2 regions of the Streptomyces sp. JLBJ103 genome follow, and region 2 is predicted to be linked to the other one. Evidence: riboswitches for the same ligand, from Rfam matches in the RefSeq annotation. Region 2 holds a riboswitch; the other holds the start of a gene.
The links. A riboswitch is a leader RNA that binds a small molecule or an ion and turns the genes downstream of it on or off. The one in region 2 is predicted to bind FMN.
Positions count from the first base shown of each region.

Region 1: linked by a shared signal. The riboswitch ahead of AC4BEG_RS16375 (3,4-dihydroxy-2-butanone-4-phosphate synthase) and the one ahead of ribD (bifunctional diaminohydroxyphosphoribosylaminopyrimidine deaminase/5-amino-6-(5-phosphoribosylamino)uracil reductase RibD) in region 2 are both predicted to bind FMN.

Region 1 is NZ_CM177089.1:3,741,334-3,749,693, forward strand. Features, by position in the region: gene AC4BEG_RS16355 (SpoIIE family protein phosphatase) at 1-407, opposite strand, end outside; gene AC4BEG_RS16360 (DUF7144 family membrane protein) at 674-1,123, shown strand; gene AC4BEG_RS16365 (PP2C family protein-serine/threonine phosphatase) at 1,107-2,474, opposite strand; gene AC4BEG_RS16370 (ATP-dependent DNA ligase) at 2,473-4,020, shown strand; gene AC4BEG_RS16375 (3,4-dihydroxy-2-butanone-4-phosphate synthase) at 4,041-4,694, opposite strand; FMN riboswitch at 4,822-4,952, opposite strand; gene AC4BEG_RS16380 (LysR family transcriptional regulator) at 5,074-6,123, opposite strand; gene AC4BEG_RS16385 (hypothetical protein) at 6,388-6,783, shown strand; gene AC4BEG_RS16390 (PhoX family protein) at 6,933-8,360, opposite strand, start outside.
Region 2 is NZ_CM177089.1:1,186,707-1,195,066, forward strand. Features, by position in the region: gene AC4BEG_RS04915 (bifunctional 3,4-dihydroxy-2-butanone-4-phosphate synthase/GTP cyclohydrolase II) at 1-1,079, opposite strand, end outside; gene AC4BEG_RS04920 (riboflavin synthase) at 1,160-1,819, opposite strand; gene ribD (bifunctional diaminohydroxyphosphoribosylaminopyrimidine deaminase/5-amino-6-(5-phosphoribosylamino)uracil reductase RibD) at 1,821-2,921, opposite strand; FMN riboswitch at 3,074-3,204, opposite strand; partial or broken gene AC4BEG_RS04930 (ROK family protein) at 3,293-3,893, opposite strand; gene AC4BEG_RS04935 (MFS transporter) at 4,013-5,251, shown strand; gene AC4BEG_RS04940 (ArsR/SmtB family transcription factor) at 5,347-6,054, shown strand; gene AC4BEG_RS04945 (isocitrate lyase/PEP mutase family protein) at 6,109-7,005, shown strand; gene AC4BEG_RS04950 (MmyB family transcriptional regulator) at 7,049-7,699, opposite strand; gene AC4BEG_RS04955 (DUF5995 family protein) at 7,852-8,360, shown strand, end outside.

The sequences.
Region 1 (8,360 bases), 2.6 Mb from region 2:
CCGACGAAGTGCTTGCCGATGAGTTCGGGTCTGGGGTGGGTGATCCGGATCCCCTTGTTGTCGGTGACCACGACGAAGTCGAGATTGGACTGCTTGCGGACGGTCTCGGCCTTCGGCTGGAGGTAGGCGGTGGGATCAGGGCTCTGCAACGCCTTGACGATCCCGGGGGAGGCGGCGAAGGACTCGGCGACGGCCAGCGAACGCCCCCTCGCCTCCTCGGTGGAGTCACGGCGCACCTGGAGCAGAAGCGCCACGGTGGCCGCGGCGCCGAGCAGCAGCACGATCACCAGTTGCAGGACCAGGACCTGACCGGCCACGCTGCGGACGCTCAGGCGCGACCGCGAGCGCCGCCCCTCCGCCTCCGGGCGCTCACCCCACTGACTCCGTGGCTGCCGACCGGGGAACATACGGGCAGCCCACGATCGACCCATAAACCGGGCCATATACCCACATCTACACCGGAGAGCCCCGGAAGGCGAGTTCCGCACCCGGGCAGCGGCCACCATCAGCACGTTCCGTACCGGATCAGTGACTTTCCATCACCTTCGCGGCCCCCGCCACGCGGGGTGCCGAGCCGGGCGGTGTGTGTAAACCTGAAGTCGGGACATTTCATCTGAATTGCCCCTCATCGGGACCATGTGGTCTTCGATAGCACCTGATGAAGGAGCCCGAAATGGCCAGTCACGCCGGTGGAGTTCAGACAGGAGCCGCCACCCCGCGCCCCGAGGTGAGCGGATGGCTTGTCTTCGCGGCGGTCATGATGATCTTCGGCGGTCTTATGACCTTGTTCCAGGGCATCGCGGCCGTCACCAATGACACCGTCTTCGTCACCACACAGAACTACATCTTCGCGTTCGACCTGAGCGGCTGGGGCTGGGTCCATATGATCCTCGGCATCGTCCTCATCGTGACCGGCCTCGCCGTGTTCACCGGGGCGATGTGGGCACGGGTCACCGGCGTGGTGCTCGCCGGGCTCGGGCTGATCGCCAACTTCCTGTGGCTGCCGTACTACCCGGTGTGGGCCATGGTGCTGCTCATCGTCGACGGCTTCGTCATCTGGGCGCTGTGCGCCGGACCGAGCCGCGGTACCGCAACCCCTACGACAACTACGACAACGCGATGACGACCAGCGCGGTGTCATCGGCGGCCGGGCCGCCGGTGACACCGAGGTCCGCCAGCACGGCGTCGGCCAGCTCCTCCGGATCCAGTCCGCTGTGCCGGGCGAGGCTGGCGGTGAGCCGGCCGAGACCGACGTCGATGTCCTCGTCCCGGCGCTCGATCAGCCCGTCGGTGTAGAGGACGAGGGTGGCTCCGGTGTCGTAGCGGACCTCGGCCTGCGGTCGGGGCACTTGCTCGGTCCGGGCGCCCAGCGGCGGATCGGTGGCCTGGTCCAGCAGCTCCACCCGACCGTCGGCCCGGAGCAGCGCGGGCGGCGGATGGCCCGCGCAGCTGTAGACGACGGTGTGCGCCCGGGAGTCGATCACCACCTGCACGGCGGTCGCGGCGAGCGCCCCCTCGACGAAGCGCGCGTAGAACCCGAGCACCTCCAGGGCCTGTGCGGGGCCGTCCACCACCCGGGTCGCGGCGGAGAGCGCGCTGCGCAGCTGCCCCATCACACAGGCCGCCTCCAGCCCCTGCCCCACCACGTCCCCCACGGCGACGGCGATCCGGTCCTCCGGCAGCTCGGTCAGCTCGTACCAGTCACCGCACACATTGAGCGAGCCCACGGCGGGGCGGTAGCGCACGGCCGCGTACGGATACTGCCCCGGTGAGCTCGTGGGCAGCATCGCCCGCTGGAGCGCGAGCGCGGTCTCCCGCTCGCGGGCGTGCGCCTGCCGCAGCCGCTCGTTCAGCTCCTGGAGCTCACGGGTCCGGGTAAAGAGGTCGGCGCTCACGTCCTCGGCCCGCGCGCTCTGGGGCGTCTGCGCCCGCTGCTCACGCCCCCGGACGAACTCGGTCACATCCTCGACCCGGTGGATGATCAGCGCGACCCGGCCCTCGCGGTCCAGTACGGGGGTATTGATCGGGCTCCAGTACCGCTCCTCGAACCGGCCCTCCCCCACCATGGGGATGTCGTACTTCGTCAACCCCATGGTGTCCCGCTCCCCAGTGCGCAGCACCCGGCGCAGCGAGGACTCCAGACTGCGGGTGGCGTTGTACCCCGGGTCGTCGGGGTTGTCGGGGAAGGCGTCAAAGACGTACATCCCGACCAGTTCCTCGCGGGTGCGCTGGGTGTCCCGCAGATAGGCGTCATTGGCCGCGACGATGACCAGGTCGCGTCCCAGGATCAGCACCGGGGTCGGGATGGCCTCGAAGAGGGCCTCGTAGTCGATCTGCTGTCCCGTGGCGTGCTCCCTGCGTCCGCACCCGCCCAGCCCCCTCTGCCAATGTATGCCGCTTCCGCCGCCCCGGCCCCCGGCGGGTCCGCGCGGCCCGCGTGCGGCCGGGCGCCGGGCGGGGCACGCTGAACCCATGCTGCTGGCAGCTGTCGCCCGGACCTCCCGGCAGGTCGCGGCCACCTCCTCCCGTTCGGAGAAGACCGCCGCCCTGGCCGGGCTGTTCCGCCGTACGGAGCCCGCCGAGGCCCCGGTGGTGAGCACCTATCTCTCGGGCAGGCTGCCGCAGCGGCGCACCGGGGTGGGCTGGTCCACCCTGCGGGAGCGGTACGAGCCCGCCGCCGAGCCACGGCTCACGGTGCTGGAGGTGCATCGCGCCCTGGACCGGATCGCGGCGGTCTCCGGCACCGGCGCCGCCGCGGAACGCAAGCGTCTGGTGGGCGAGCTGATGTCCGCCGCGACCGAGGACGAGCAGCGCTTTCTGCTCGGGCTGCTGGGCGGGGAGCTGCGGCAGGGCGCGCTGGAGGCGCTGGCGGTGGAGGGGCTCGCGGCGGCGGCCGGTGCGCCGCCCGCGGAGGTGCGCCGGGCGGTGATGCTGGGCGGCTCGCTCGGCGCGGTCGCCGAAGCCCTGCTGGGGCGCGGCCCGGAGGCGCTGGCCGACTTCCGGCTGGAGGTGGGGCGGCCGGTGCTGCCGATGCTCGCGCAGAGCGCCAAGGACCTCGACGAGGCCATGGACCGGCTCGGCCCTTGCGCGGTCGAGGAGAAGCTCGACGGCATCCGGGTCCAGGTGCACCGGGACGGGGACGACGTACGGATCTACACCCGCACCCTCGACGAGATCACCGGGCGGCTGCCGGAGGTGGTCGCGGCGGCGCGGGAGCTGGCGGTGGAGCGTGCGGTCCTGGACGGGGAGGTGATCTCCCTGGACGCCGAGGGGCGGCCGCGGCCGTTCCAGGAGACCTCCGCCCGGGTCGGCTCCCGGCTGGACGTGGCCGGGGCCTCGGCCGCGCTGCCGCTGTCCCCGGTCTTCTTCGATCTGCTCGCCGTGGACGACCGCGATCTGCTGGCGCTCCCGGCCCGGGAGCGCCACGGCGAACTGGCCCGGGTGACGCCCGAGCCCCGGCGGGTGCGGCGGCTGGTCGCCGAGGATCCGGAGGATCCCGAAACCCGGCGCGCGGCCGGTGAGTTCGCCGCCGACGTGCTGGCCCGGGGGCATGAGGGGGTCATGGTCAAGGGGCTGGAGTCGGCGTACGGCGCGGGCCGGCGCGGTGCCTCCTGGCTGAAGGTCAAACCGGTGCACACCCTCGATCTGGTGGTGCTGGCGGCGGAGTGGGGGCACGGCCGCCGCACCGGGAAGCTGTCCAACCTCCATCTGGGCGCACGGCGGCCGGACGGCACGTTCGCGATGCTCGGCAAGACGTTCAAAGGGCTCACCGACACGCTGCTGTCCTGGCAGACCGAGGCGCTGCTCGCGATCGCCGTCAGCGACGACGGCTGGGTGGTGCGGGTGCGGCCGGAGCTGGTGGTGGAGGTGGCCTTCGACGGCCTCCAGCGCTCCTCGCGCTATCCGATGGGGGTCACCCTGCGGTTCGCCCGGGTGCTGCGCTACCGGGAGGACAAACCGGCGGACCAGGCGGACACCGTCGAAACGGTGCTGGCGCTGCGGCGCGACAGCGCGAGTTGAGGGGCGCGGAAGCGAAGGGCTCAGCGGCCCAGCGCCCGCGCGGCCAGCCGGTACGTGGCCAGATCGGTCACCGAGATCATCGGCATCAGACGGCTCGCGGCCAGTCTGCTGAGGTCACCGTGGCACGCGGTGTTCCAGTCCGCGCGGACGACCTCGCACATCGTCGTGACGCCGGAGAGCCCGGCCAGCAGGGACAGATCGACGGCGGCCTCGGGGTATCCGGCCCGCTCCAGCACACCGCCGGGCACCGCGCGCACCGGGAAGACATGGCCGGGGCGGCCCAGTTGCTCGGGGGCGGTGCGCGGATCGGCGAGGGCCTGGATGGTGTGCGAGCGGTCGAGGGCGGAGCCGCCGGTGGTGGTGGGCCCGAGGAGATCGACGGAGACGGTGAAGGCGGTCGACTGGAGTCCGGTGTTCTCCTCCACCATCTGCGGCAGTGACAGCCGGGCGGCGCGGTCGTGCGGCAGGGCCACACACACCACGCCGGAGGTATGGTCCAGCATCTGGCGCAGGGCGCCTTCATGGGTGTGCTCCGCGGCGAGCACAAGATGGCCCTCCTGCCCCCGCGACGCGTCGTCGAAGACGACCACGAAGCCGCCCTCGGCGAACGCCTCGCTCGCCTGCTCCACGGCCAGCAGACGTTCCGTCTCGACCGGTTGCTCCATCACTGCCATGGGCTGTGGCCCTCCTGTGCCCTGTTCCCTGCGGATCGATTCCGGGGAGACGCGGGCAGCAGCGGCGCGGTGCACGGTCCAGGCTGCCCGGCCGTCCGCGGGCGCCGCCGTGCGGCACGGGGTGCCGCCGCGTACTTCCTCCCATCCGGACTGTCACCGTCGGTCCCGGAGTTCCACCGGATCGGCCGGCCGATGGGTTCGGCCGGGTCGCGGACTGTCACCGCCGGTTCGGAGTTGCACCGACCCCGGAGCACGCGAAAATCGCTGGAGAGCATTTTGGCACACACCCATCCCCTGACGAAGTGTCAATCCTCACACGCCGTACGCCGACGATTACGCAAGATCATGTCCGTACTGGACCGTTGGGCTCCGGCGGATCTCAACTCTCGCTCGGGTCGTAGGAGTTGGCCAGCTCGAACGGATCGGGCTCCAGACCCGACGTCGGCCAGCGCTGCTCGCTCCGCCACCGCTCGTTCTCCAACGCCAGTGCGTTCCACAGCTGGTTGAGCGGATGAGAGGCGTCGTAGTGGGCCCGCTCCCCGCGCCGGGTGAAGGCGCCGAGCAGCACCTCGAGCCGGGGCCCGGTGTCATTGACCAGCTCCACCGCGCGCAGCTCCCGCCCCTGGGCGATCCGCGGATCGCCCGCCGCGTCCGCGACCCCCCTGGTGACCAGCATGCAGCCGCGCAGCAGCCCCGAACGCAGCAGCTCGAAGCCGTAGTTGACGGTGTCGATCTCGGCGGCGATCCGCAGCTTGCCGCGGTAGTCGGCGCCGAACCAGGTGTGCAGCACCCCGTTCATCAGCCCGCTCGCGGAGATCACCAGGGGGAGGGCGCGCAGCGCGTCCGCCTCGACCGTCGGACCGGGCAGCTCCGCCTCGGACAGATTGGTCAGCAGCGAAACACCGTTGCGGCGCCACTCCATCACATCGAAGGCGTCGAGTTCATGGTCGTCGTCCGGCCTGGTCACCACACTGCCGCAGACCAGATCCACCTCCTTGGCGCGCAGTTTGGCCAGCACGTCGCGGGTGCGGACATGGCCGACCTTGAGCTCGATCCCGCGCTGCCGGAACTCCTCGGCCACCCGCTCCCCGGCGCCCGCCAGATAGCCGAGCGTGAAGCGGGTGGTGCCCACCATCAGCGTTCTGCCGAGCCGCCGGCGCGACTCGTGGATCCCCTCCAGCCAGTCGTCGAGCGTGCCGCGCGCCAGTTCCACGAGGGTTTCCCCGGTGCCGGTGAACAGCACGTCCTTGCCGCGCCCTTGCTTGAGCACCAGCGGTTCGCCGCACAGCTCACGGAAGTTGCGGTTCATGGTGTCGAGCTGCTTCTGCACACTCGACTGCTCCCGCCCCAGAACCCGGGCCGCGCCCAGGGCCGTTCCGGTCTCGTAGACCACGATCAGTGTGCGGAGCTGGTCCATGGTGGTGTCCATCAACGCGAGCGGGCTCTGGAGAAGCCTGCTCCGTCCGGTGGCCGACGGAGAACCGACCGGCCCGGATCTAGCCATGTATCCCCATCGCTTTCCAAGTCTGCCCGTTTTATGGACCCATGAGTTTAGCGCCGCCCCAACTCATCGACAGGTCAATAGAAATCATCCGGAGATGATTTCGGATAAGGGTGGATTTACTGTCCCCACGAATGACAGGCTGCTGCCGCCCCTTCGGGCATGTTCACCAGATCAGCACAAGGAAAAAGAATGAAGGAAATGCGCCCATTTCTCCTCGCCACCGGCCTTGCGGTGACAGCGGCACTCCTGACGGGGTGTTCCGACGACAGCGAGGAGAAACACAAGGTGACATACGTGGCGACCGGCTCACAACCGTTCGAAGTGGAGTACGACAAGCCGGGGACGCAGAACTTCGAGGACAGTGTGAAGAAGGAGTTCGACCCCAAGGAGCTCGGCCCGGCGCACGGTAAGTGGACCAAGACCGTGGAGGTGACCGAGCTCGACGGTCTCAGCCTTACGGTGAGCGGCGAATCCAAGGTGACGTGCACGATCTTGGTCGACGGCAAAGTGAAGCAGAAGGCGACGTCGAAGGGTGCCGGAGACACGGTCTGGTGCAACGCGGACGGTTCCGGAATCAACAAGTGATCACTACGGGATCACCAAATGGGAAGTGAATCCTCCGGTTTACCTCAGGACGCGCGGTGAGCCGGTGAGCCGGTGCAATAGGACGACCCCTGGTGCCCATGGGCACCAGGGGTCGTTCACCGCACGCCGCGCGGAAGCGGCGGCTGTGGTCAGACGCCGATGTTTCCGCCGTCGCGCCGCCATACGCTGATCACCGACGGACGGACCAGCTTGCCCGGTCCGTCCGGCCAGGTGGACTTGGGGTTCTCCACGCTCGCCCCGTCCATCTCACCCGGGTGCTGCACGGCCACCATCACCCGCCGGTCCTGGACGATCGGACCGCAGGTCTCGGCACCGTTCGGCACCGTCAGGAACTGCTTGACCTCACCGCGGCGGCTGCCCGCGGTGGCCACCCCGAACAGACCGTCGTGGTTGCCCAGGGCGTTGCCGTCCGTCGAGATCCACAGGTTGCCGTAGGAGTCGAAGGTCAGGTTGTCCGGGCAGGAGATCGAGCTGACCTGGTCCTTCGGGAAGCCGCCGAAGTAGGTGGACGGGTCCGCCGGGTCACCGCAGACCAGGAACAGCCGCCAGCTGAAGCGGCGGGAGGCCGGGTCGTCGCGGTGCTCGGTCAGCTCCAGGATCTGGCCGTGCTTGTTGCTCTTGCGCGGGTTCGCCTCGTCGACGGGCGGCTTGCCGTCCTTGCCCCGGTCGCTGTTGTTCGTCAGCGCGATGTACACCCGGCCGGTGCGCGGGCTCGGCTCGACGTCCTCGGGGCGGTCCATCTTCGTCGCGCCCGCCTTGTCGGCGGCCATCCGCGTGAAGACGTACACCTCCTCGGCGGTCATGCCCTCGACGTAGGAGGTGTTGCCGCTCGCCAGCGCGATCCACTGGCCGGTGCCGTCGAACTCCCCGTCCTCGGGCAGCTTTCCGCTGCCGTCGATCTCCGAGGCCGGGCTGTCACCAGTGAACTTGGCGACGTACAGCGTGCCCTCGTCCAGCAGGGTGCGGTTGTGCTCACGCGCGGCCCGGCTGGTGCCCTTCATCATGCGCTTGGACGAGACGAACTTGTAGAAGTAGTCGAACTTCTCGTCGTCGCCCATGTAGAGGACCGGGCGGCCGTCCTCGGTCAGCCGGGGCTCGGCGGCCTCGTGCTTGAAGCGGCCCAGCGCGGTCAGCTTGCGCGGGGTGGAGTCCGGGTCGAACGGGTCGATCTCGATGACCCAGCCGAAGCGGTTGGACTCGTTGGGCTCCTGCGCCACGTCGAAGCGCTTGTCGAAACGCTCCCATTTGCGCTCGGAAGCGGCCCCGGTGACGCCGTAGCGCTTGAGGCGCGCGGCCGTCGTCGGGTCGGTCACCGAACCGCCGTTGGCGAAGTACTGGTTGAAGTTCTCCTCGCCCGACAGCACCGTGCCCCACGGGGTGATACCGCCACCACAGTTGTTCAGCGTGCCCAGGATCCGCTTGCCGGTCGGGTCGGCCGAGGTGCGCAGCAGCTTGCTGCCCGCCGCCGGGCCGGTGACCTCGAACGGCGTGGTGCCGGTGATCCGGCGGTTGAGGCGGTGGCGGGTCACCGCGGTCAGCTTGCCGAGCTTGCTGTC
Region 2 (8,360 bases):
AGATTGGCGTCCAGGGTGTCCCGTCCCAGCTCCTGGAGCTGGTACGCGCGCAGCTTGGACAGCAGCCCGATACCGCGCCCCTCGTGGCCGCGCAGATAGAGCACCACGCCGCGGCCCTCGGCGGCCACCCGCTCCAGCGAGGCGTGCAGCTGGGGGCCGCAGTCGCAGCGCAGCGAGTGGAACACATCGCCGGTGAGGCATTCGGAGTGGACGCGCACCAGCACGTCCTCGCCGTCGCCGATCTCGCCCTGGACGAGCGCGATGTGCTCGACGCCGTCGGCGGTGGAGCGGTAGCCGTACGCCTGGAAGTCCCCGAAGGCGGTGGGCAGCCGGGTCTGGGCCTCGCGCCGCACGCTGGGCTCCAGCGCCTTGCGGTGGGCGATCAGGTCCTCGATGGAGATGATCGCCAGATCGTGCTTACGGGCGAAGGCGACCAGGTCCGGCAGGCGCAGCATGGCGCCGTCCTCGCCCGCGATCTCGACGATCGCGGCGGCCGGCCGCAGCCCCGCGAGCCGGGCCAGATCGACCCCGGCCTCGGTGTGGCCGTCCCGGGCGAGCACTCCGCCGTGGCGGGCACGCAGCGGGAAGATATGGCCGGGTCGCGCGAAGTCACCGGGGACGCTGTGCGGATCGGCCAGCAGCCGCAGGGTGGTGGCCCGGTCGGCGGCGGAGATACCGGTGCTGACGCCGTGCTCGGCGGTGGCGTCGACCGAGACGGTGAAGGCGGTGCGCATGGACTCGGAGTTCTGCTCCACCATCTGGGGCAGCTCCAGCCGGTCGAGATCGGAGCCGTCCAGCGTGGCGCAGATCAGCCCGCGGCACTCGGACATCATGAACGCGACGATCTCGGGGGTGACCTTCTCGGCGGCGACGATGAGATCGCCCTCGTTCTCCCGGTCCTCGTCGTCCACGACCACGACGGGGCGGCCCGCGGCGATCTCGTCGATGGCCCGTTCGACGGAGTCCAGCGCCAGCTCGTCGGGCCATTCCTCGGCGGTGCGCGCGGTGCGCAGGGGGGCGGGGGTCGTCGGCTGCGGCTCGGCGGTCTGCTGCGCGGTCTCCGCGTATGCCTCGCTCATGACACTCCTTCCAAGGACGGGCGCGCTGGCGGCCTCGCGGTGGATCTGTCCGGGGACGGTGCCCAGACGGTCGAGGGCGGTCATGAGACGGCCTCCCCATGGGTGGTTCCGGAAGCGGGGGTGGCGGCGGGGCCGTGGGCGCGGTCCCCGAGCATTCGCTCGACGTACTTGGCGACCACGTCCACCTCGAGGTTGACCGGGTCTCCGGTCTCCTTGACGCCGAGGGTGGTGAGGGCGAGCGTCGTCGGGATCAGGCTCACGGTGAAGTAGTCGGGGCCCGCGTCCACGACGGTCAGGCTGATGCCGTCGACGGTGATGGAGCCCTTCTCCACGACATAGCGGCTGAGGTCGGCGGGGAGCGAGATCTTGACGATCTCCCAGTGCTCGGAGGGCTTGCGCTCGACGATGGTGCCGGTGCCGTCGACATGGCCCTGGACGAGGTGGCCACCGAGCCGCCCGCCGAGCGCCATGGGGCGCTCCAGGTTGACCCGGGAGCCCACGGCGAGCGCGCCGAGGCTGGAGCGGTTCAGGGTCTCGGCCATCACATCGGCACTGAACTCGCCGCCCGCGGGGCCCTCTTCGCGGTCCACGACGGTGAGACAGACGCCGTTGACCGCGATGGAGTCGCCGTGCTTCGCACCGTCGGTGACGACGGGGCCGCGCACCTGGAAGCGGGAGGCGTCGCCCAGGTTCTCGATGGCGACGATCTCACCCAGTTCTTCGACAATTCCGGTGAACACTTCAGTTCTCCTCGGCGAGGGTGGCTGCGGGAACAGCGGTGACGCGCAGATCGGGCCCGAGCCGGGTGACATCGGCCGGCTCGAGGCGCAACGCCTGCGCGATGGTGGTGATTCCGGCGTCGGCGAGGGCCGCCGGGCCCGCGCCGAGCAGAACGGGGGCCAGATAGCCGACGACCTTGTCGACGGCTCCGGCGGCGAGGAACGCCCCGGCGAGCGTGGGCCCGCCCTCCAGCAGTACGGAGCGCACCCCGCGGTGGTGCAACGCGGTCAGCAGCGCGCCGATGTCGAGCCCCTCGGCGTCGGCGGAGCGGGGCAGCCGTACGGTCTCCACGCCCGGCAGATGGCCGGTGTCGGCGTCCTCGGCGACGGCGATCAGCGTGGGCGCCACGTCGTCCAGGACCCGGGCGCCGGGGGTGATGGTCGCGCGGGTGTCGACGACGACGCGCAGCGGCTGGGTCGCCCCGTCCCGGTCGCGTACGGCCAGGTGGGGGTCGTCGGCGCGCAGCGTGCCGGAGCCGACGACCACGGCGTCCGCCTCGGCGCGCAGCCGGTGCACATCGGCGCGGGAGGCGGCGGAGGTGATCCAGCGGCTGGTGCCGTCGGCCGCGGCGCTGCGCCCGTCGAGGGTGGCGGCGTACTTCCACAGCACGAAGGGGCGGCCGCGCCGCATCGAGGTCAGCCAGGCTTCGTTGACCGCTTCGGCCTCGTCGGTCAGCGGTCCGGCCGCGACATCGATCCCGGCGGCCGCGAGGGTGGCGGCGCCACCCCGGGCCTCGGCGGTGGGGTCGGCGACGGCGTAGCGGACGCGGGCCACCCCGGCGTCGATGAGCGCCTGGGCGCAGGGTCCGGTGCGGCCGGTGTGGTTGCAGGGTTCGAGGGTGACCAGCGCGGTCCCGCCACGGGCCCGTTCACCCGCGGCGCGCAGCGCGTGGACCTCGGCATGCGGGCCACCGGCCCGCTGGTGCCAGCCCTCACCGACGGTGCGGCCCTGGGCGTCGAGGATGACGCAGCCGACGACGGGGTTGGGGCTGGTGTGGCCGAGGCCGCGGGCTGCGAGCGCGACGGCATGGCGCATCGCGTCGGCTTCGGCTGTGGTGGCCACCGGGTCCTCCTGCCTCTTCGGGCACGGACTCCGGGGCTGTCGGAAACGACACGAACGAACGACGGCGCCGCCGACGCGCCGGGATCGGCGGACGGGCCCGCACGAGAACAGCGCGGACCGCCGATAGCGGCGCACCGGTGATGTCGCATTCGCCGCGCACTGCCTCCCATCCGGACTTTCACCGTCGGTCCAGGAATTTCACCTGGTCAACCGGCCGCTGGCGGCGGACGGGTCGCGGACTGTAACCGCCGGTTCGGATTTTCACCGACCCCGGAGTGCGCTGACGTCACTGGTACGGGCCCAGTGTGCCATGACGATCAGCGGACATGGAGCCCCACCCCCTGTGGCTTCTCTCACCCACGGGGCGGGAATCAGCCCCGGGAGCCTGCGGGAATGGGGCCCCGGATGGGGTCGGCCGGACTCGGCCAGCCCGCGCCGAACAGGTCGTTCTGGGCCGCGTCCGTCGCTGTGAGCACCGCGCCGCGGAGGACCGCGCCGCCGCCGACTGCTCCGGGTCGGACCTCGGTGCGCAGCGGGGACATTCGGGCGACATGCGCTTCGACGCGGTGGGCGAGGGCCGTACCCCCGGCACGACCGACCTCGCCGCCGAGGACCGCACAGCCCGGGTCGAGCACCGCGCTCACCGCGGTGGTCCCCGGCAGCGGCAGGAAGCCGATCTCGCCGGTGCCGCCCGAGGCGCCGCGGCGCAGCACCCCGTCCAGCACCACGGCCGCGCCCACCCCGTGGCCCGGCCACAGCAGGACGGAGGTGTCCCGGTCGCGCACCACGCCGAGCCGCTGCTCGGCGACCACGGCGAGGTTGACCTCGTTCTCCAGGCACCGGCGCCGCCAGCCCGGTGTGCGGCGCGGCGGCCGGTTCGCGGTGCCAGGAGGGCAGCCCGGCCGGGGAGTTGAGCCCACCGGTGGCGGGGTCCACCAGACCGGGCGCGCCGACACCGATGTGGTGCAGACGCCGACGCCGGCGCCGGCCGGAGAAATCGCCTATCCACCAGGCAGGCTCCCTGATAGCTTCCCACCGGCATCAGACGGGGACGGGCCGTGCTGCCGTGCGTCGGGGAGGGAGCGACCGTCATGAGCAGTGGTACGGAATCCGGGGCGCTCCGGATGATCCCGGTACGGCGGGCGCGGATGGCCGTCGCGGCGGTCTTCGCGGTCCACGGCGCGGTCACCGGGAACTTCGCCACCCGCATCCCCTGGATCCAGGAGCGGTTGGACATCAGCGCGGGCCAACTCGGCCTGGCGCTCGCCTTCCCCGCGATCGGGGCCTCCTTCGCGATGCCGCTCGCGGGGCGGATCAGCCACCGCTTCGGCGCCCGCGCGGCGCTGCGCGGACTGCTGGCCCTGTGGTGCCTGTGGCTCGCGGTCCCCCCGCTCGTCCCCGGCCTGGTCTGGCTGTGCGGCGCGCTGTTCGTGTTCGGCGCGACCGCCGGGATGTCCGACGTCGCCATGAACGCCCTCGGCGTGGAGATAGAGACCCGGCTGGGCCGCCCCATCATGTCCGGACTGCACGGGATGTGGAGCGCGGGCGCGCTCATCGGCTCGGCGGCGGGCACGGTCGCGGCCCACGCGGAGGCGGACGCCCGGCTGCATCTGGCCATCGCGGCCGGGGCCCTGACGGTGCTGGGCGCGATCGCCTGTCACTGGGTCCTGGATCTGCGCAGCGCGGCCGAGGAGCACCCGCCGCCACGTTTCGCGCTTCCGCCGCGCTCCGCGCTGATCGTCGGCGCGGTGGGGTTCTGCGCGGTGTTCGCCGAGGGGGCGAGCCTTGACTGGTCGGCGGTCTATCTGCGGGACGTCATGGACTCCTCCCCCGGGGTCGCCGCCGCCTGCACCACGGCCTTCTCCTGCACCATGGCCGCGGCCCGGCTGGCGGGCGACGCGGTGGTGGGCCGGTTCGGCCCGGTACGGACGGTACGGGCGGGCGGGGCGCTCGCCACGCTCGGCGGCCTCGGGGTCGTCACGGCGCCGAACGCGGCCCTCGCCATCGCGGGCTTCGCCCTCATCGGGCTGGGCATCGCGGTCGTGGTGCCGCTGGCGTTCGCCGCCGCGGGCCGCAGCGGCCCGGCCCCCAGCCAGGCCATCGCGGGCGTGGCCACGATCACCTACACCTCGGGGTTGATCGCCCCCGCGGCGATGGGCTCGATCGCGGACATGACCTCACTGACGGTGTCGTTCTGCCTGGTCACAGTCCTCGCACTGGGCCTGGTCGCAGGCGCGGGCGTCCTCCGCGGCGCGGCCCACGAGACCCCCCACACGCCGGGCGCCGCGCCCCACGACGGCAACACCGCACAGCGCACCACCTCCGGCTGACCCGGCCCGCGCCGCGGCGACCGCGCACCCCGACAGAACCGCGAGCCCCCGGCCCTTCGGGGACCGCCGAAAGGTCGGGGGCGCACCATGGAGGCATGACGCAGTCCCCGCACAGCGGTCCGCAACTCGCGCGGCTGGCCGCGCTGCTCGCCGACGAGACGCGCGCCGCCATGTGTCTGGCGCTGCTCGACGGGCGGGCGTGGACCGCGGGGGAGCTGGCGCGGTACGCCGGGGTGGCCGCCTCGACCGCCACCGAGCATCTGAACAAGCTGATCGACGGCGATCTCCTGGCCCAGGAGCGCCAGGGCCGGCATCGCTACGTGCGGCTGGCCGGTCCGCAGGTGGCGCAGCTGATCGAGGATCTGTCCGCATATGCCGCGCCACCGGCCCCGCCGCGTACGCTGCGCGCCTCCAGCGCGAGCGCCGCGCTGGCGCGGGCGCGGACCTGTTACGACCATCTGGCCGGGCGGCTGGGCACCGCGATCACCGACGCGATGCTGGAGCGCGGGCTGCTCCAGGGGGCGACGGGGTTCGCGTTGACCGGCAGCGGGATGGACTGGTTCCGGGAGCTGGGCATCGATCTGCCGGATGCCGCCTCGCGCAGGCGGCGGCCGATGGCCCGCAGCTGTCTGGACTGGACCGAGCGGCGGCCGCATCTGGCCGGGGTGGCCGGGGCCGCGCTGTGCCGGCACGCGCTGGACACCGGCTGGTGCGTACGTATCGGCAGCGGACGCGCGCTGCGCGTCAGCCCCGACGGCGAACGGGCCCTGCGCGACCTGCTCGGCGTCACCGCCCTGGCCTGAGCCCCCGCGACGGTTCGGCGGGGACCGAAGCGATACGGACCTACCGTCGGAACCATGAGCGATCACCAGAACCCCGCACCGACACCGCGGGCCGACGGTCATACAGAACGCACAGGCTCCACCGGCCACGCCGCCTTTCACCGGCTCCATCACACCGAACGCCCGCTGCTGCTCCCCAACGCCTGGGACCACGCCTCCGCCGCCGCCCTCGTCCGCCGCGGCTTCCCCGCCATCGGCACCACCAGCCTGGGGGTCGCCGTCGCGGCCGGGCTGCCGGACGCGGCGGGCGCCACCCGCGCGGAGACGCTCACCCTCGCACGCGGGCTGGCCCGCCTTCCCGCGCTGGTGAGCGTGGACATCGAGGGCGGGTTCAGCGAGCGGCCCGAGGAGATCGCCGCGCTCGCGGCCGAGTTGGACGCGGCCGGGGTCGTCGGGGTGAACATCGAGGACGGACGCCCCGACGGCACCCTCGCCCCGCTCGCGCACCAGTGCGCGGTGATCGCGGCGATCAAGGAGCGGGTCCCCCGGCTGTTCGTCAACGCGCGCACCGACACCCACTGGCTCGCCGCCATCGGATTCGCGGACGCGCCCCGGCTGTCGGTGACCGCCGAGCGCCTCGCGGCGTATGTCCAGGCGGGCGCCGACGGTGTCTTCGTCCCCGCGCTCACCGACGAGCACCACATCGCCGCGTTCGCGGACGACCTCGGCGACACCCCGCTCAACGTCCTCTTCTCCCCCGGCCATCACACCTATGAGCGCCTGGCCGAGCTGGGCGTACGGCGGATCAGCTGCGGTTCGCTGCTCTTCCGCGCCGCACTGCACAGCGCCGTCGAGCTGGCCTGGTCCATCGCCCACCCGGAGGCGGCCCACCCGGACAACTCCCGCACCGCGCTTGCCAGCTATGCGGAGGCAGCGTCGCTGTCCGACTTCTGCACAGAAGCGCGCGTATAAGGAGCGACACAACCGGGACGCAACCGGGACGCAAACCGGGATCTCATCCGCTCGGGGCGAGGTCCTGGAGGCCCACGACCCGGAGCAGTTCCAGCCGTTCGGCGGAGTCGCTGCCGGGGCGGGCGGTGTACACGATCAGCCGCTGGCCGTGGTCCGCGCTCAGCAGCACCTCGCACTCCAGCTCCAGTTCCCCCACTACCGGATGCCGCAACCGCCGCACCGGGGAACGCCCTTCGGCACGCTCCTCGCGTTCGCCCGGCGGCCTCGCCGTCAGGTCACCGAACAGGGCCGTCGCCATGGTGTTCCGGGCCAGCACCTCACCCCCGTCGGTGACCACCTGCGCCGGGGTGTCGTACAGCCGGTCCAGGACCCGCAGCAGCCCGGGGCGGATATGCCCGGCGGTGGCCGGATCGTGCGGTGGCTCCTCCCCCGCCAGCCGGAAGAGATGGTCGCGCTCGGCGTCGGTGAGCCGTAGCGCACGGGCCAGCGCGGTGAGCATCCGGCGGGAGGGGTGCGGGCCGCGGGCCTGTTCCAGCCGGGTGTAGTAGTCCGCCGACATCCCGGTGAGCCGGGCCACCTCCTCCCGGCGCAGTCCGGGGGTACGGCGCCGCGGGCCGGGGGTCAGCCCGACATCGGCGGGGGCGAGCCGGGCACGGCGGCGGCGCAGGAAGTCCGCGAATTCCGATCGGTGCACGCCTCCATCGTCACCGCGTCCCGGACGCGTATCCAGGTTGTGCCGGTCCCATGATGGGATGCCAAGTGCGTTGTTGACGGGCGTTAGGCCGATACGGGGAAGCGAGGGCGCTCGGCCGGACGGGACGGGGCCGGGCTGCCACGCTTGCGTCCATGACGATGCCGACCGGCGCGCGGCCCGCACCGCCGCGGAGTGTGAGGAGCGTCGTGGCGCGGATGCGCGCGCTCGGCGCGGAGCTGCCGCCCGGGGACGGGGTGGCGGTCTTCAACCAGGTGTATCTGTCGGTCACCGAGGAGGTCGGCCGGGGGCTCGCGGCCGGGTACTTCCACGACCCGGCCGCCACCGAGGAGCTGGATGTGCGCTTCGCCGGGCGCTATCTGGCGGCCGTGGAGGCGGTGGCGGCGGGGCACCGGCCGCCCGCCTGCTGGCGGCCGCTGTTCGAGCTGCGGTGCCATCCGGAGGTGCGTCCGGTGCAGTTCGCGCTCGCCGGGATCAACGCCCATATCGGCCATGACCTGGCGCTCGCGCTGGTGGACACCTGCCAGGCCCGGGACGTGGAACCGGCCGCGCTGGAGGGCGACTTCGACCGGGTCGGCGTCCTGCTCACCGGTCTTGAGGAGCGGATCCGGGAGGAGCTGATGCCCGGCCCCGATCTGCTCGA